Regions from separate parts of the Streptomyces sp. NPDC014995 genome, predicted to be linked through region 3. Evidence: riboswitches for the same ligand, from Rfam matches in the RefSeq annotation. Region 3 holds a riboswitch; each other region holds the start of a gene.
What was found. A riboswitch is a leader RNA that binds a small molecule or an ion and turns the genes downstream of it on or off. The one in region 3 is predicted to bind cyclic di-AMP.
Positions count from the first base shown of each region.

Region 1 (6,201 bases), on a different contig from region 3:
GTCACGCTGCACTACCGAATGCGCGGCGACGTCGTCGAGCGCTGGGCGACCCTGCGCAACGAGGGCGACGAGCCGCTGGAGCTGCTCCGCGCCGACTCCGCCACCTGGACGCTGCCCGACCGCGACGGCTGGCGCCTGTCCCAGCTGCACGGCCGCTGGGCCGCCGAGTCCCGCCTCACGCGGTCCCCCCTCACCTACGGCGAGAAGGTCATCGGCAGCCGCCGCGGCCACACCGGCCACCAGCACCTGCCCTGGGTCGCCCTGGACACCGACGCCACCGAGGAACGCGGCGAGGTCTACGGCTGCGCCCTCGGCTGGTCGGGCTCCTGGCGGATCGCCGTCGCGCAGCTCCCCGACGCGCGCGTGCAGATCACCGGCGGCGCCGGCTACGACGACTCGGGCCTGCTGCGGCTGGCGGCGGGGGAGTCCTTCACCACGCCCGTCTTCGCCGGCCTGTGGACCGACGGCGGCTTCGGCGGCGCGAGCCGCGCCTGGCACGCCTACCAGCGCGCGTACGTGATCCCGGACGCCGAGCGCGACCGGCCCGTGCTGTTCAACTCCTGGGAGGCCACCTACTTCGACATCTCCGAGGAGCAACAGGCGGCCCTCGCACGCCGGGCCGCGGACGTCGGCGTCGAGCTGTTCGTGGTCGACGACGGCTGGTTCGGCGCGCGCACCGGCGACCACGCCGGCCTCGGTGACTGGCGGCCCAACCCCGACCGCTTCCCGAAGGGCCTGAGGCCCCTCGCGGACCACGTGCATGCGCTCGGCATGCAGTTCGGCATCTGGGTCGAGCCCGAGATGGTCAACCCCGACAGCGACCTGTACCGGGCGCACCCCGACTGGGTGCAGTTCCAACCGGGGCGAAAGCGGACGGAACTCCGCAAACAGCTCGTCCTCAACCTCGCCCGTGAGGACGTGCAGGAGTACCTCTGGCAGCAGCTCGACACGTTGCTGTCCAGCGCTCCCATCGACTACGTCAAGTGGGACTTCAACCGCTGCTTCACCGACGCCGGCTGGCCCGACGACCCCTACCCGCAGCGGCTCTGGGTCGACCACGTGCGCGCCCTGTACGCGCTGCTGGACCGGCTGCGGGCGGCCCACCCGGGGGTCGCCTTCGAGTCCTGCTCGGGCGGCGGCGGCCGGATCGACCTCGGGGTCATGAGCCGTACCGACCAGGTGTGGACCTCCGACAACACCGACCCGCTGGACCGCCTCGCCATCCAGCACGGCTTCAGCCAGATCCATCCCGCGCGCGTGATGGCCGCCTGGGTCACCGACAGCCCCAACACCCAGCTGAACGGCCGGACCAGCTCGCTGCGCTTCCGGTTCGTCAGCGCCATGGCCGGAGTGCTCGGCGTCGGCGGCGACCTCTCCGGGTGGACCGAGGAGGAGCTCGCCGAGGCTCGGCGGTGGGTCGACCTCTACAAGGAGATCCGGCCCCTCGTGCAGCACGGCGACCTCTACCGGCTGCGCCCCCCGGAGGGCGGGCTGAGCGCCGTGCAGTACGTGCGCGGGGGTGAGACCGTCGTCCTCGCCTGGCTCCAGACGCAGCGGTACGGCGAGCCGGTGCCGGCGCTGCGCCTGCGCGGCCTCGACCCGACAGTCTCGTACGAATGCCTCGAAACGGGCGAAGTGCACCGAGGGGCGGTGTTGTTGCATCACGGGCTGCGTACCGGGTTGCGTGGTGACCTTGATGCGGCGGTTATCCGGCTGCGTCGCATCTGAGAGTTCTGTCCGAATTGGAATCCTTCGTTCCAACTCGCTCTGGAGTAAACGAACCTGGAGACGTGTCACGTGAGGAGCGTCATATTCGTGACCGAGCGTCGCCCGTCATGTTCACGTAATTCGGGTGCTTTTCCAGGGTCTTCGGTGAAAGGCTGGCCTTTTGGCTCACGGACGGTGACCGGGAATTCCCACGGCGGATCACGAGAAATGCCGTGACAGCACAACCTTCGCTTGTCCCTGTGCGTCTTGGTCGCTTACGTTCCACACCAATCCGGACGGGCCGCCGAATCCTGCCGCCGCCCGGAGTCCGCACACTCACCCGTGCACGGCAGGAGCGGGGGACCCACAGGCAGAACCGCCTGTTCCGGTCTCCGGAACAGGCTTGGGGTAAAGCCGCGCCTCGGCGCGGCCGGGCATCTCCAGTCCGCACCCGACAGCTCACCTCGCAGGCGCCGGAGAGGAATTCGCCATGCCCGCGAAGGGTAAGCACCGCCGTCCGAAAACCCAGCGCTTCACCCGCTCCATAGCCGTCGCCGGAACCGGGGGCGCCGCGCTCGCCCTTCCGCTCATGGGGGCCACCGGCGCCCACGCCGCGCCCGCCAAGCCGGCGGCCGAGTCGGTCTCCTCGGTCTCGGGAAAGGCCGTCCAGGCCGTTCCGGTCGCGCAGCAGGCCGCCACCGGGTCGAAGGCCGCCGCGACCCCCCGTACCTACACGGTGCGGGCCGGCGACTACCTCTCGAAGATCGCGGACGAGCAGAACGTCAGCGGTGGCTGGCACAAGCTGTACGAGGACAACCGTGCGGCGGTCGGTGACGACCCGTCGCTGATCCACCCCGGCCTCAAGCTGTCGATCGGCAAGAAGGCCACGACCGGCGCCCCCAAGACGCCGTCCGCTTCGTCCGGTTCCTCCTCCTCGTCGAAGTCCTCGAAGTCCTCGAAGTCCTCGAAGCCCTCGAAGCCCTCCAAGGCGTCGGAGTCGTCGAAGGCCTCGGAGTCCTCGTCGTCGCAGACGTCGACCACCCAGGTCGCCGAGAGCGGCGGCAACTCCAGCGGTTACACCAAGCCCGTGGCCGGTGCCACCGTCGGCACCCCGTACCGCATGGCCGGCAGCATGTGGTCCAGCGGCTACCACACCGGCGTCGACTTCGTCGTCCCGACCGGTACCTCGCTCAAGGCCGTCGGCGCGGGCACGGTCGTCTCCGCCGGCTGGGGCGGGGCGTACGGCAACCAGGTCGTCATCAAGCTCGCCGACGGCTACTACGCCCAGTACGCCCACCTGTCCTCGCTCTCGGTCTCGGCCGGCCAGTCCGTCTCCGCGGGCCAGCAGATCGGCCTCTCCGGCGCGACCGGCAACGTGACCGGCCCGCACCTGCACTTCGAGATCCGCACCACGCCGGACTACGGCTCGGACCTCGACCCGATCGCCTACCTGCGCTCGCACGGCGTCTCCGTCGGCTGACCTCCGGCACGACCACCGCACGACCCCTGCCCGAACACGCACGCCGAAGGCCGGACCCCTGGAATGCACCTTCCCGGGTCCGGCCTTCGGCGTGCGTGCGGACGGCCTCCGGAGGCATCGACAAGGGGGGTGGAGTGGGGGCACAGTGATCCCCGACAGGGGAAAGCGCTTTCTGGACGTGGGGGCGGAGGTCCGTCACCCACACCACCCGGCCCACCGAAGGAGCCGTACTCCATGACGACCACCCGCAGGGCCTTGGGCACCCTGGCCGCCGGCGCCGCCCTGGCCGCTCTCGCCCCGGCCGCCACCGCGAGCGCCGCGTCCCGCCACCGCCGTCTCGTCGCCCACGACGACTTCCGCCACGGCCTCGGCCGGTGGGCCGTCGAACTCGAGAAGGGCGGCACGGTCACCGCCTCCCGCGGGATCCTGGAGGTGGACGTACCCGCCGGCGCGACGATCTGGTTCAAGCAGCGCCTCCAAGGGCCGTACGTCCTCGAGTACACCGCCACCCCGGTCGCCGCGGGCGGCGTCAACGACCGCGTCTCCGACCTCAACAACTTCTGGAACGCCGTCGACGTCCGCTCCCCGGACGACCTCTTCGCGACCCCCAGGGGCGGGGCGCTGGCGGAATACGACCACCTGAGGGCGTATTACGTCGGCTACGGCGCCAACACCAACACCACGACCCGGCTGCGCCGCTACGTCGGCCGGGCGGGGGTGCGGCCGCTCGTCCTCGACTACACCGAACCGTTGCTCGTGGCCAATGAGCCGAACCGCGTCCGTGTCGTCTCCGACGGCTCCACCGTCCAGTGGTGGAACAACGGGCGGCTCGTCTTCGACCACACCGACCCGGAGCCGTACACCAGCGGGCACTTCGCGTTCCGCACCACCTGGAGCCACTTCCGGATCAGCGGGTTCCGGGTGTGGTCGTCGCATCGACGCGGCTGACGGGGGGTCTATTCCCTGATTGGCAAATTCTTTAGGAGTGGCTTATCTCACCGCCCGTCAACCCTCGCCTACGGTCGCGTAGGTCACATTCGAAGGTGAATCATGCACTGCTGTGGCAGACGATTCGAAGAATGACAGCAGATCAGTGATCGGGTCGTACGTGGCGGTGGGGGACAGCTTCACCGAGGGCGTCGGCGACCCCGGCCCCGACGGGGCATTCGTCGGCTGGGCCGACCGGTTCGCGGTGCTGCTCGCGGACCTGCGGCCCGAGGGCGACTTCAACTACACGAACCTGGCGGTGCGCGGCAAACTGCTCGACCAGATCATGGCCGACCAGCTGCCGAAGGCGGTGCGACTCGCGCCCGACCTGGTCTCCTTCTGCGCGGGCGGCAACGACATCCTCCGTCCCGGCACCGACCCGGACGAGGTCGCGGAGCGCTTCGAACGGGCGATCGCCGCGCTGACCTCCGCGGCCGGGACGGTCATGGTGACGACCGGCTTCGACACCCGTGGCGTCCCCGTGCTCAAGCACCTGCGCGGCAAGATCGCCACCTACAACGGGCACGTCCGCGCCATCGCCGACCGGTACGGCTGCCCGGTGCTCGACCTGTGGTCCCTGAAGTCCGTCCAGGACCGCCGGGCCTGGGACCACGACCGGCTCCACCTCTCCCCGGAGGGGCACACGCGCGTGGCCCTGCGCGCCGGGCAGGTCCTCGGCCTGGAGGTGCCCGCCGACCCGGAGCAGCCCTGGCCGCCGCTCCCGCCGCGCGGCACCCTCGAGATTCGGCGCGACGACGTGCACTGGGCGCGCGAGTACCTCGTGCCGTGGATCGGGCGCCGGCTGCGCGGGGAGTCCTCGGGCGACCATGTGACGGCCAAGGGCACGCTGTCGCCGGACGACATCAAGATGCGGATCGCCTCCGTGGCGTGAGCCCCGCCGGTGCGCGGCCGGCCGCCGACGCCTGGCGGCCGGCCGCGCACCCGCGAGGTGAGCAGACGGGACTGACACCCCCGCGCCGACAGCCTGAAGGGCTCAGAGTCGCTCGGCGTTCAACGTCCGCGTCTCCAGCCCGAGTTCCCGGGCCAGTGCCTCGTCCACCCACTCCCGTGCGCGGGGCCGGGAGACCGCGCCGTCGTAGGAGGTCAGCTGCACGGCGAGGCCGTCGAGCAGGGCCGTCAGGCGCAGGGCGGTGCCGGACGGGTCCGGGCAGTGGAACTCGCCCGCGGCCACCCCCTCCGCGATGACCTCGGCCAGCGCCGCCTTCCACTGCCGGTCGAGGTCGCGGGCGACCTTCCGCAGGGCGGGCTCGCGCAGCGACACCGCCCAGCCCTCGATCCACAGCCGCCAGCCCTTGGCCTGGCCCGTCGGCGCGTACCAGCGCACGGCCGACCGCAGCCGGCGCAGGGCGGTGGTGCGGCGGCCGAGCAGCTTGCGCAGGTGCCTCAGGTCGTCCTCGGCCGCGTACGCGAACGCGGAGGCGACGAGCTTCTCCTTGGTCGAGAAGTGGTAGAGCACGAGTGCGTTGCTCACGCCGAGCGCCGCGGCCACGTCGGCGATCCTGACCGCCGCCACGCCCCGCGCCTCGATCTGCTCGATGGCGGCCCGCAGCAGTTCCTCGCGCCGCTCGGCCACACTCAACCGGACTCTCGCCACGCGGTCACCCTACACAGGGCCCGCGACCTGCGCCGACGCCTTCACCGGTGGCGGCCGAACGGCTCCGCGACCACCGGCAGCCGCCGTACGGCGATCGCGTGCGCGGCGGTCCGGGGCGTCGTCCCGTCGGTGTCGGCATGCGCCTGCACCGGTTGGACCAGCGCCCGCATCGAGCGGCGCGTGTACGCGAACGCCTCGTCCGCGTCCGCGCCGACGTCGCCGAGGAGCGTCCACCAACAGGCCTTGTTCCCGGAGTTGACCACGACGTCAGGCAACACGCGCACCGCGCGCGCGTGGAGCAGTTCCTCGGAGTTCCCGGTCCGTGGCACGCAGGGCGGAGCGGTCGACGGTGCCGTGGGCGTCCCGCGCGGCCGGCAGCGTCTCCACGTCGAGACCCGCCGGATCGGCGATC
Region 1 covers NZ_JBIBVX010000007.1:313,968-320,168, forward strand. The annotation lists gene ACF1A1_RS16995 (alpha-galactosidase) at 1-1,728, shown strand, start outside; cyclic di-AMP (ydaO/yuaA leader) riboswitch at 2,035-2,193, shown strand; gene ACF1A1_RS17000 (peptidoglycan DD-metalloendopeptidase family protein) at 2,198-3,187, shown strand; gene ACF1A1_RS17005 (DUF6250 domain-containing protein) at 3,422-4,135, shown strand; gene ACF1A1_RS17010 (SGNH/GDSL hydrolase family protein) at 4,281-5,066, shown strand; gene ACF1A1_RS17015 (TetR/AcrR family transcriptional regulator) at 5,169-5,789, opposite strand; partial or broken gene ACF1A1_RS17020 (hypothetical protein) at 5,831-6,201, opposite strand, start outside.
Region 1: linked by a shared signal. The riboswitch ahead of ACF1A1_RS17000 (peptidoglycan DD-metalloendopeptidase family protein) and the one ahead of ACF1A1_RS28770 (transglycosylase family protein) in region 3 are both predicted to bind cyclic di-AMP.

Region 2 (6,201 bases), on a different contig from region 3:
CGCGCAGCGGCGCCAACGCCGACCGCGCCTCCTTCGCGTACCGCACGGTGTCCCGCCGGGCCTGTTCCAGCGCCGGGTGGGCCCGCAGGGCCGCCAGTGCCTCGGCGTGCCGCGCGTCGTCGCTCAGGTCGGAGTCCAGCAGCTCGCAGAGCGCGATGTCCTCGGGCCGGGACAGCCGAGCCGCCTGCTCCCGCAACCGCAGCACCGGCAGCGTGGGGATGCCCTCCCGGAGGTCCGTCCCCGGCGTCTTGCCCGACTCGTGCGAGTCCGACGCGATGTCCAGCACGTCGTCCGCGAGCTGGAAGGCGACCCCGAGCCGCTCCCCGTACTGCGTCAGCACGTCCACGACCGTGTCGTCGGCGCCGGACATCATCGCCCCGAACCGGCACGACACCGCCACCAGCGACCCGGTCTTCCCGCCGAGCACGTCGAGGTAGTGCTCGACCGGGTCCCGACCGTCCGTCGGCCCCGCCGTCTCCAGGATCTGCCCGGTGACCAGCCGCTCGAACGCCTCCGCCTGCACCCGCACCGCCTCGGGCCCGAGGTCGGCGAGGATGTGCGAGGCACGGGCGAAGAGGAAGTCACCGGTGAGGACGGCGACCGAGTTGCCCCAGCGGGTGTTCGCGCTCGGCACCCCCCGCCGTACCGCCGCCTCGTCCATCACGTCGTCGTGGTACAGCGTGGCCAGGTGGGTGAGCTCCACCACCACGGCCGACGGCACCACGCCCGGCGCGTACGGATCACCGAACTGCGCCGCGAGCATCACGAGCAGCGGCCGGAACCGCTTCCCGCCCGCCCGCACCAGGTGCTGGGCGGCCTCCGTGATGAACGGAACCTCACTCTTGGTGGCCTCGAGCAAGCCTTCCTCGACAGCCGCCAATCCGGCCTGGACATCGGCTTCCAGAGCCTGGTCCCGCACGCTCAGCCCGAACGGCCCGACGACGGTCACGAGGGGTCTCCTGTCTGCTGGTGTCTACTGGCGATTACACGGTTTGTCGATAGGTCGCTGCCATCACTCGAGTCAGCGTATCCGGTCACGTTTCGATCACCGATAAGCCCCCACGTCCCCCGGTCCCCGGTCGCTCGACCGGGAGGCGCCGGGAGGTGTCCGGATCAGCCCGGGCGGCTTCGGATCACGACCGGCACCTTTCCGATCCATCGACACGGGCGGACATTCATCGACTGACCGGGAAGCGGTGATTCATGTCCCGCGCGGAGGCGGAAGGCAGACGTCGCGTCCCCGAGGGGCGCCCCCTCCGCGACGGCGCCCTCTCCACGACGGCCATGCCTTTCCCTTGCCGTCCCAAGGGTCTGCTCACACATTCCCCGGCGACCTGAGCAGGCCGGCTCGTCCGGAACCGGTGCCTCTCGGCGGCCGCGGCCCGTATGACGTGCGGCCGGGTCGAGTACGTGGCGGGCCGCCGTCACCTGGCCGGGTGACGGCACGCCGGGGGATGCGCGCCGCGGTCGCCACCGGTCCGGTCCTGCCGCCGCGCACTCCGGTGAGGGGTCCGTACGTGACCGGAATCACGCCTGCCTCCCATGCGCCCCGCCCTCACCCTCACCCTCTCCTCCCGTGCCGACCGCGGAGCCGGCCCCACCGGAAGTGGGCGACGGGCTTCACCCTCCCGGCCACACTCGGCCGGCCGCGCCGCGCCGCCCCACATCGCGTCCCATAAAAGGGACTTGAGGTTTATTGTCCGATTCACCCCTCTTGTTAAGGGTGGTGACTTGGCTCACTTCACCATCGATGCCACGACCGACGCCGGACGCTGTTATTCCGCTTTTCCGGTAAGTGAGTTGACGTTTGACGACAGCAAAGGATCAAGCACCCCATAGGCCTCCGATCAAGGTCAATAGGGGTGTTCTGTGAATCCGGTACTTGTTCCGGACATGTGCCCTCGCATACGTTCCCGGCCAGTCGGGCGGACGCCTAATCCTGCCGCCGCCCTTCGCCACCCATCGACGAACACTCGCGCACGGCAGGAGCGGGGGACCCAGGTAGGACGCCGGGCCGTACGTCATCGCACGTACGGGACCGGCTCGGGGTGAAGTCGCGTCGCCGTACCCCCACGGCGGCCGGCCGGGCACCTCCCGCCCGAACCCGACAGCTCACCCCGCAGGCGCCGGAGAGGAACTTCGCCATGCCCGCTGCCGCCCAGCCCCGCCGCGCCCGCACCCGTCTCACCCGGACCGTCGCCGTCATGTGCACCGGCGCCGCCGTGTTCGCCCTCCCGCTCCTCGGCGCGACCAGCGCCTCCGCGGCCGGCACGACGCCGGCCACCACGGTCGCCGGGTACCCCAACAACCTCGACGGCTGGATCCGCGAGTCGCTCGCGATCATGGCTGAGAAGGGCATTCCGGGCACGTACAACGGCATCTACCGCAACATCATGCGCGAGTCGTCCGGCAACCCGAACGCCATCAACCTCTGGGACTCCAACGCGGCCAAGGGCACCCCGTCCAAGGGCCTGCTCCAGGTCATCGACCCGACCTTCGCCGCGTACCACGTGGCCGGCACCTCGTACGACCCGTACGACCCGGTCGCCAACATCACCGCCGCCTGCCACTACGCGCAGCACCGGTACGGCTCGATCGACAACGTCTTCGGCCCGTACTGATCCCGGCTCCCCCACCGGTACTCAGGGGAAGAGGCGTTCGAGGACGACGGCCACGCCGTCGTCCTCGTTCGATGTCGTCACCTCGTCGGCCACCGCCTTCAGTTCGGGGTGGCCGTTGGCCATCGCGACGCCGTGCGCCGCCCAGTCGAACATCGGGATGTCGTTGGGCATGTCGCCGAAGGCGAGTGTGTCCTGCCGCCCCAGACCCAGGTGTTCGGCGGCCAGCGCCAGGCCCGTCGCCTTGGTGATGCCGCACGGCTGGAGCTCCACCGTGCCCGGCCCCGACATGGTGACGGTCGCGAGCGAGCCGACCACCGAGCGGGCCGTCGCCGCCAACTCGTCGTCGGACAGGGTGGGATGGCGCAGGAGCACCTTGCTGATCGGCGCGCACCACAGGTCGTCGCGCGAGTGGACACGCAGGGCCGGCAGGGTCGGATGCGGCATCCGGTAGCCCGGCTCGATGAGCGTCAGCCCGTCGACGCCGTCCTGGTCCACGGCCGCGTACACCTGACCGACCTCCGCCTCGATCTTGCCGAGGGCGGTCTCGGCCAGTTCCCGGTCCAGGGTGACCGACCACAGCAGGCGGTCCGCGCCGGCGTCGTACAACTGCGCGCCCTGGCCGCACACCGCCAGCCCCCTGCTGTGCAGGTTGTCCAGCAGCGGCCGCACCCGGGGCGCCGGACGGCCCGTCACCACGAGGTGGCGGGCGCCGGCGGCCGCCACCCGCGCGAGCGCGTCGAGCGACCGGTCGGAGAACGTGTCGTCGCCGCGGAGCAGCGTTCCGTCCAGGTCGGTGGCGATGAGGGAGTACGCGCAGCGCGCGGCGTGTGCGAGGGGTGCGGCCATGATCAGAGAATACGGATCCCGGCCGCCTCCAACTCACCGCCCGTTCAGTCCCAAGTGATGCCCGCGGGCTCCTTGATGGTGGCGTTGAGGCGGTTGAACAGGTTGGTGAGCGAGATGACGAGGATCAGCGCGGAGAGCTGCTTCTCGTCGAAGTGGTCGGCCACCTCGTCCCACAGCGCGTCCGGCACGCACTCGTGCGAGCGGTCCGCGAGACGGGTGACCGACTCGGTCAGCTGGAGCGCGGCGCGCTCGGCGTCGTCGTAGAACGGCGCCTCGCGCCAGGCGGAGACGGAGGCGATCCGCTCCTCGCTCACCCCCGCCTTGCGCAGGTTGTGCACATGCCCGTGGACGCAGGCGCTGCACCCGTTGATCTGGCTGGCGCGCAACCCGACGATCTCCGCCAGCTCCCGCGGCAGGCCGCCCTCGCCGATGGCCTGGAGGAGCATGCCGACGCCCTTCGCGGCGCCGGGAAGGATGTACGCGGGGTTCTTCATCCGAGCCTGCATGGCCGGTCTCCTTCGGTGCGTGAGTGTGAGTAGGTGCGGTGTGTGAGTAGGTGCGGTGTGTGAGTAGGTGCGGTGTGTGTGAGCACGTGCGAGTGAGTGGTGCGTGCGGGTGCTCGGCGGGTGCCTCGGCCGCACCGGCGTCTTCACCGCACTGACGGTTCCACCGCACTGACGGAGCGGGCGCGAAAGATGTGACAGGGCCGCCGAAGAAAAGCGCGGGCAAAAATTCGGCAGGGTCGCGGCAGGGCGAGAAACGGCTTTCTGCCGCAACGCCGGGTACGGACCGGTTAAAGGCCTCTGCACCGGTTGGCAACAACATGCTCCGCTACCTACCGCCCGAACTGGCTGGAGCGGTACCGTCCAAAGAGTCCAGGGGGGACTTGATCGGGGGGTCAGGTTGAGCAGTGGACGTATTCGTGTGCTGAGGCCCGAGGAGCTCGGCGAGGGGGAACGGGAGCGGTGGCGGGCGCTGCGCGCCGCATCGACGATTGCGCGGAACCCGTTCATGGAACCGGAGTTCACCGACGCCGTGGGCCGCGTACGGTCCCGCGCGCGGGTGGCGGTGGTGTACGAGGGGCGTGAGCCGGTCGGCTTCCTGCCGCACGAGCGGGGCCGGCTCGGCCAGGGCCAGGCCCTCGCGTACGGCGTCTCGGACGCCCAGGGAGCCGTGCTCGGCCCGGGGACCGGGCTGAACGCCGACGAACTGATGCGGGCGTGTTCCCTGTCGAGCTTCGCCTTCGACAACCTGGAGGCGGAACAAGGGCTGTTCGTCCCGCACGCGGCCGCCGAGTACGCGGCCTACGTCATCGACGTGGAGAAGGGGTACGAGACCTACGAGTCCGTCCTGCGCGCGCAGTCACCGAAGTTCCTGAAGACGACGCTCGCCAAGGAACGCAGGCTCGGTCGCCAGGTCGGACCGCTGCGGTTCGTGTTCGACGAACGCGACCCGGCCGCGCTGCGCGCGCTCATGGCCTGGAAGTCGGCGCAGTACCGCAGGACCGGCCGCCGGGACCGGTTCGCGCAGGGCTGGATCATCCGGCTCGTGGACACGCTCTCCGTGACACGGGCCCCGGAGTGCTCCGGCACGCTGTCCGTCCTCTACGCCGGTGAGCGGCCGATCGCCGCGCACTTCGGACTGCGCTCGACGACCGTCCTGGCCTGCTGGTTCCCGGCGTACGACCCGGAGTTCTCGAAGTACTCACCCGGCCTGGTGCTGCATCTGCGGATGGCCGAGGCGTCGGCCGCCGACGGCATCGGCCTGCTCGACCTGGGGCGGGGCGCGGCCGAGTACAAGGACTCGCTGAAGACGGGTGAACTGCCCGTCTACGAGGGAGCGTGGACGCGCCCGGGGACGGGCGCCGCGCTCCACTGGCTCAGCCGTGAGCCCTCGCGCCGCGCGCACCACTTCGTGCGGAACCGGCCGAGGCTCGCGGCGGCGGCCGCACGGATCCTGAGGCACGCGGGCCGGCTGCGCCGGTCGGCGTGACGCGGTTCGTGGTTCGTGGTGGGGGTGGGGAGGGGTCATGGCAAGAGCGGGAGTCATGGCAGGGAGAGGACTCGTACCGCGGGAGGGCCCGTGCCGGGCGACGGAGAGGACTCGTGCCGCGGGAGGGCCCGTGCCAGGCGGAGGATTCACAAGGTCACAGAGGTTCATGAGGTCAGGGGGGTTCATGACGTCAGGGGGGTTCATGTCCCGTGCGGGTGTGGAGCAGGAGATCCGGCGGTTCCTCGACATCGGGGCTGTTCAGGTCGCCGAGCTGGACCTGGAGGGTGCCGAGGCCGTCCTGAGATCCGGCCCCGGCAGCCCGCCCGTCACGCACGGCGAGGTGTTCTGCCTGGTCAGGAGGGGTGGCCGACCGGTCGGCACGCTGCTCGGGCGGGTTCCGGAGGGCGCCGACCCGAAAGCGGTCCTCGCCGGCCTGGCCCGGGAGCGGATCGTCGAGGAGCCGGTGGGGGCGCCCGAGCCGGTGGGGGCGCCCGTCACGGCGCCTCCCGTGCCGGACACCACGGTCGTCATCGCCACCCGCGAACGCACCGACCGGCTCGCTCACGCGCTCGACTCGATGCTCGCCCAGGACCACCCGCACTTCGAGATCGTCGTCGTCGAGAACGCGCCGGTGACGGACACCACCCGGGACCTGATCGAGCGCAAGTACGCCGAGCGCGTGCGGTACGTGACCGAGCCGGTGCCCGGTCTCGCCGTCGCGCACAACAAGGGCGTCGAGGCC
Region 2 covers NZ_JBIBVX010000004.1:318,291-324,491, forward strand. The annotation lists gene ACF1A1_RS11120 (polyprenyl synthetase family protein) at 1-949, opposite strand, end outside; cyclic di-AMP (ydaO/yuaA leader) riboswitch at 1,961-2,141, shown strand; gene ACF1A1_RS11125 (transglycosylase SLT domain-containing protein) at 2,145-2,621, shown strand; gene ACF1A1_RS11130 (HAD family hydrolase) at 2,643-3,467, opposite strand; gene ACF1A1_RS11135 (carboxymuconolactone decarboxylase family protein) at 3,512-3,973, opposite strand; gene ACF1A1_RS11140 (GNAT family N-acetyltransferase) at 4,392-5,459, shown strand; gene ACF1A1_RS11145 (glycosyltransferase) at 5,662-6,201, shown strand, end outside.
Region 2: linked by a shared signal. The riboswitch ahead of ACF1A1_RS11125 (transglycosylase SLT domain-containing protein) and the one ahead of ACF1A1_RS28770 (transglycosylase family protein) in region 3 are both predicted to bind cyclic di-AMP.

Region 3 (6,201 bases):
CACTGGCTGGCCAGAGCCGCCGAAGCCGGCTCGGAGCCGGCCGCCACCCGGCTCGCGGCCCTCCGCGAGGCCCTCGCCGAAATCCCCGCTACCGTCAAGGAGTGACCGACCAGCCCCACCCCCCGACCGACACCCCACCGGCGCCCGCCCTCTTCACCTGGGAGTTCGCCACCGACCCCTACCCCGCCTACGCCTGGCTCCGCGAGCACGCCCCCGTGCACCGCACGAAGCTCCCCAGCGGTGTGGAGGCCTGGCTGGTCACCCGGTACGCGGACGCCAAGCAGGCCCTCGCCGACCAGCGGCTGTCCAAGAACCCCGCGCACCACGACGAGCCCGCGCACGCGAAGGGCAAGACCGGTATCCCCGGTGAGCGCAAGGCCGAGCTGATGACGCATCTGCTGAACATCGACCCGCCGGACCACACCCGCCTGCGCCGCCTCGTCAGCAAGGCGTTCACCCCCCGCCGCGTCGCCGAGTTCGCCCCCCGCGTCCAGGAGCTGACCGACAGTCTGATCGACCGGTTCGCCCCGCGCGGCACCGCCGACCTCATCCACGACTTCGCCTTCCCCCTCCCCATCTACGCCATCTGCGACCTGCTGGGCGTGCCCCGGGAGGACCAGGACGACTTCCGCGACTGGGCCGGGATGATGATCCGGCACGGCGGAGGCCCGCGCGGCGGTGTCGCGCGGTCGGTGAAGAAGATGCGCGGCTACCTGTCCGAGCTCATCCACCGCAAGCGCCAGGCCCTCCCCGCCGAGCCCGTCCCCGGCGAGGACCTCATCTCCGGTCTCATCCGTGCCTCCGACCACGGTGAGCACCTCACCGAGAACGAGGCCGCGGCCATGGCCTTCATCCTCCTGTTCGCCGGCTTCGAGACCACCGTCAACCTCATCGGCAACGGCACCTACGCCCTTCTCACCCACCCCGACCAGCGCCACCGGCTCCAGGACTCCCTGGCCACCGGCGACCGCGCCCTCCTCGAAACCGGCGTCGAGGAACTCCTGCGCTACGACGGCCCCGTGGAACTCGCCACCTGGCGCTTCGCCACCCGCCCCCTGACCATCGGCGGCCAGGACATCGCCGCCGGCGACCCCGTCCTCGTCGTGCTCGCGGCCGCCGACCGCGATCCGGCGCGTTTCACCGACCCGGACACGCTCGACCTCTCCCGCCGCGACAACCAGCACCTCGGCTACGGCCACGGCATCCACTACTGCCTGGGCGCCCCGCTCGCCCGTCTGGAGGGCCAGACGGCGCTCGCCACCCTCCTCACCCGCCTGCCCGACCTCCGGCTCGCCGTCGATCCGGCCGAGTTGAGGTGGCGCGGCGGCCTCATCATGCGCGGACTGCGCACACTGCCCGTGGAGTTCACCCCCCGTCCCGCCCCCGGATCGTCCGCACCCCCCGCACCCGCCCGCTGACCGACCGTTATGTGCCGGTCCCGCGGAGCAAAGGTGACCATTCCTCAACTCTGTGATCTTCACGTGATCTGTGCGGCATTAACTTGTGACAAGTGATCGTCTGCCTATACGTTCACTCGTCAGCGCGGCGCCCCGGCATCACCCGCCGCGCGGGTCACTGCTGTCTCGAGAAAGGCCCCCCGCATGCTCTCCGGGAACGGTCGTCACCGTCGCCCCCGCCAGGCCCCGGCCCTCCTCGTCGCGGCCGGCGTGACCGGCTCCGCCATCGCCATCCCGCTGCTCGGCGCCACCGGTGCGAGCGCCGCCGACGGCACCGTGTGGGACAGGGTGGCGGAGTGCGAGACCGGTGGCTCCTGGAGCGCCGACGAGGGCAACGGCGAGTACGGCGGCCTGGCCCTGACCCAGGAGGACTGGGAGGCGTACGGCGGACTCGACTACGCCTCGCGGCCCGACCTGGCCAGCCGCAACCAGCAGATCTCCGTCGCCCAGAAGCTCCTCGCCGACCAGGGTGTCGGCGCCTGGGGCACCTGCGGGCTGACGTCGGGGCTGAGTGAGGACTCGGCTTCGGTGGACGTCGACACCGGCGTGGCGGAGGACTCGTCCGACTCCTCCATAACGTCCGGCTTGTCGGATCTGTCCAAGGGGTCGTCCGGCTCCTCGAACTCCTCCGGTTCCTCCGAGGGTTCCGGGGACGCCTCCGCCGACCCGTCCGCCGAATCCTCCGCGGACTCCGCGAATACGCCCTCCTCGCCCCCTTCGTCCTCTTCCTCCTCTACGCCGGACAACTCCTCCACGTCCGATACGTCCACCGGCTCCGGTGCGAGCGGCGTGCAGGCGGGGGGCGGCTCGGCCGCGGCGGCGCCCGAGGCGGACGACTCGGACAAGTCGGGTCAGAGTGCGGGTTCTTGGAGCCTCGTCGACACCGGAGCGGTCGACTCCGGGTCGACGGACAGCGGTTCCGCCGACACCGGTTCCACCGGCTCCGGCCGCCACCGGGGCGGCACCGCCGACGAAAGTGCGACCGACGGCACGTCGGCCGCCTCGTCCGGCCGTCACGCCGCCGGCACCCTCAGCGGCACGGCCGGCGCCTACACGGTCCGGGCGGGCGACTCGCTCACGTCCATCGCCGACTCCCTTGACCTCGACGGCGGATGGCGCGCGCTCTACGCCGAGAACAAGGACCTCATCGGTGCCGACCCGGGCAACATCGTCCCCGGTCAGACCCTTGCCACAGGGGTCCAATAGGGCGGAAAAGCCGAGAAAACGGCGGGAGTTCACGTCGCACTTCGCACTGAATGTCCGGTTTGGTGAAAGTGTGGGATGAGTCTCAGAAGCCCTGATCGTCTTTGAAATTCCGGCGATCGCGTGTCTACGGTCGTGACCGCTCGGCAACCCGAGCCCCGGCTGCCGCAACGCCGAATCCTGCCAGTGGCCGCCCGGGAACAGTCGTCGCGTCAAGCGCCGCAGGCAGGAGCGGGGGACCCAAGGTAAGTGCCGCACCGGGCAGTTGACGGCGGCGGCTAGGGGTGAAGCCACGCCTCCCGTGGAGGAGTGGCCGGGCAACTCAACCGGCCCGAACCCGACAGCTCACCTCGCAGGCGTCGGTGAGGGGATCGATCCATGCTGTTTTCCGTCAAGGGCAAGCACCGTCGTCCGTCCAAGGCCACTCGCGCCCTCGCCATCGCGGGTGTCACCACCGCCGCCGTGGCCGCCCCGCTGATGGCGGCCGGCACCGCCTCCGCCGCCACGGCCTCCGAGTGGGACGCCGTCGCCCAGTGCGAGTCCGGCGGCAACTGGTCCATCAACACCGGCAACGGTTACTACGGCGGTCTGCAGTTCTCCGCCTCCACCTGGGCCGCGTACGGCGGCACGCAGTACGCCTCCACCGCCGACCAGGCCAGCAAGGCGCAGCAGATCGAGATCGCCGAGAAGGTGCTCGCGGGTCAGGGCAAGGGCGCCTGGCCGGTCTGCGGCGTCGGCCTCTCCAACGCCACGTACAACGGCGGCTCCTCCTCGTCCTCCTCCGGCGGTTCCTCCAGCGGCTCCTCGGAGAGCACCCGCTCCACCGAGCAGCAGAGCGCCTCCCGCTCCGCCGAGCGTCCGGCCGCGAGCCAGAAGACGGTCACCACCCCGACCGGCAAGAAGGTCGAGAAGGGCGACGGCGAGTACAAGGTCGTCCAGGGTGACACCCTCAGCATCATCGCCGAGAAGCAGAACGTCGAGGGCGGCTGGGAGAAGCTGTTCCAGCTGAACAAGGACATCGTCGAGGACGCCGACCTCATCTACCCGGGCCAGCAGCTGCACCTCAAGTGACATCCGGCTGCCAGTAAGGCCGCAGGCCCCTCACGGACGAGGTCCGCACGCTGAAGACCTCGTGAGGGTCCCCCCCGTCCCCACGGGCTCCCCGCCCCGGTGCGTCTTCCCCCGTACGCACCGGGGCGGGGTTTTTCCATCCCGGGCGTGGTCCGCGGTTCGCTCCTTGTTCCCGGGATTCCCCCGCCCTCTTTGTTCCGACCGGGAACAATGTGTACCGTCAGTCTGTCCACGGGACGGTCGGTCGGCTGCCGACGGCCCCGGGACGGTTAGGCTCTAGTCGCTGGGCTCAGCGGGCTCCATCACGGTCCGCGTGCTCCGCACTACCAGCGTCACATCCCAAGAAGGAGATGCTCGTGCCGTCCATCGACGTCGTCGTAGCCCGGGAAATCCTGGACTCCCGAGGCAACCCCACGGTCGAGGTCGAGGTCGGCCTCGACGACGGCAGCACGGGTCGTGCCGCCGTCCCGTCCGGCGCCTCCACCGGCGCCTTCGAGGCCATCGAGCTCCGCGACGGTGACCCGAACCGCTACCAGGGCAAGGGTGTCGAGAAGGCCGTCCTCGCCGTCATCGAGCAGATCGGCCCGGAGCTGGTCGGCTACGACGCCACCGAGCAGCGCCTGATCGACCAGGCCATGTTCGACCTGGACGCCACCGACAACAAGGGCTCCCTCGGCGCCAACGCCATCCTCGGCGTCTCCCTCGCCGTCGCCCACGCCGCCTCCGAGGCCAGCGACCTCCCGCTCTTCCGCTACCTGGGCGGCCCGAACGCGCACCTGCTGCCGGTGCCGATGATGAACATCCTGAACGGCGGCTCGCACGCCGACTCCAACGTGGACATCCAGGAGTTCATGATCGCCCCGATCGGCGCGGAGTCCTTCTCCGAGGCCCTGCGCTGGGGCACCGAGGTCTACCACACCCTGAAGAAGGTCCTGAAGAGCAAGGGCCTGTCCACCGGCCTCGGCGACGAGGGCGGCTTCGCCCCGAACCTCGGCTCCAACCGCGAGGCCCTCGACCTCATCCTCGAGGCCATCAGGGAGGCCGGCTACACCCCCGGCGAGCAGATCGCCCTCGCGCTCGACGTCGCCGCGTCCGAGTTCTACAAGGACGGCTCCTACACCTTCGAGGGCAAGGAGCGCTCCGCCGCCGAGATGACCGAGTACTACGCCGAGCTCGTCGAGGCGTACCCGCTCGTCTCCATCGAGGACCCGCTGTTCGAGGACGACTGGGAGGGCTGGAAGACCATCACCGCCAAGCTCGGTGACAAGGTCCAGCTCGTCGGTGACGACCTGTTCGTCACCAACCCCGAGCGTCTGGCCCGCGGTATCGAGGAGGGCGCCGCCAACGCGCTGCTGGTGAAGGTGAACCAGATCGGTTCGCTCACCGAGACCCTCGACGCCGTCGAGCTGGCCCAGCGCAACGGCTTCAAGTGCATGATGTCCCACCGCTCCGGCGAGACCGAGGACGTCACCATCGCCGACCTCGCCGTCGCCACCAACTGCGGCCAGATCAAGACCGGCGCCCCGGCCCGCTCCGAGCGCGTCGCCAAGTACAACCAGCTGCTGCGCATCGAGGAGATCCTCGACGACGCCGCGGTGTACGCCGGCCGCAGCGCGTTCCCGCGGTTCCGCTCCGCGAATCAGTAGGCGCGGCACGGGCCGGCCCCTGCTCCGAGGGCGGGGGCCGACCCTCACCGGGCTCATCGTCAGCCAGTCGTACGTACGTCCCCGTACTCGGTCCCGTACCGTGTCCGGGGACGTACGCACGTGTGAGACGGGAGGCGGGGACAGATGGCCGTGAAGGACCGGGACCGTTTCTCCACCGCGACGAGGATCCGGTTGCTGGGCGAGCAGACGGCGGCCCGTGTCTACCGCTCCCAGACCCGGCGCCAGGCCCGCCGCTCCCGCCTCACCGGCCGCGCGGCCCTGCTCGCGCTGGTCCTGTGCTCGCTGGTCGTGGCCCTGGCCTACCCCATGCGGCAGTACGTCTCCCAGCGCGCCGAGATCGCCGATCTGGAGCGCGAGAAGGAGCAGGCCAGGGAGCGGGTGGAAGAACTGCGCGACCTCAAGGCACGCTGGCAGGACGACGCGTACGCCGAGCAGCAGATCCGGCTGCGGCTGCACTACGTGATGCCGGGGGAGACGGGCTACATCGTCATCGACCCGGCCGCGGCGAAGCAGACCCGCGCCGACCTGGGGGCCGCCGACCGCCCCTGGTACTCGAACGTCTGGGACGGGGTCGACAAGTCCGACGCCTCCGACCAGTGACGGACAGACGGACAGACAGAAAGACAGCCTGAAGACAGTCATGGAAACGCCCCCGCCGCCCACCCCGCGCACCGAGCCCACCGACGCGGACGTCGAGGCCTTCAAGCAGCAGCTCGGGCGCCCGCCGCGCGGTCTGCGCGCGATCGCGCACCGCTGCCCCTGCGGCCAGCCCGACGTCGTGGAGACGGCCCCCCGCCTCCCCG
Region 3 covers NZ_JBIBVX010000015.1:172,977-179,177, forward strand. The annotation lists gene ACF1A1_RS28755 (sel1 repeat family protein) at 1-105, shown strand, start outside; gene ACF1A1_RS28760 (cytochrome P450) at 102-1,418, shown strand; gene ACF1A1_RS28765 (transglycosylase family protein) at 1,602-2,663, shown strand; cyclic di-AMP (ydaO/yuaA leader) riboswitch at 2,868-3,034, shown strand; gene ACF1A1_RS28770 (transglycosylase family protein) at 3,039-3,731, shown strand; gene eno (phosphopyruvate hydratase) at 4,088-5,377, shown strand; gene ACF1A1_RS28780 (septum formation initiator family protein) at 5,522-5,998, shown strand; gene ACF1A1_RS28785 (DUF501 domain-containing protein) at 6,039-6,201, shown strand, end outside.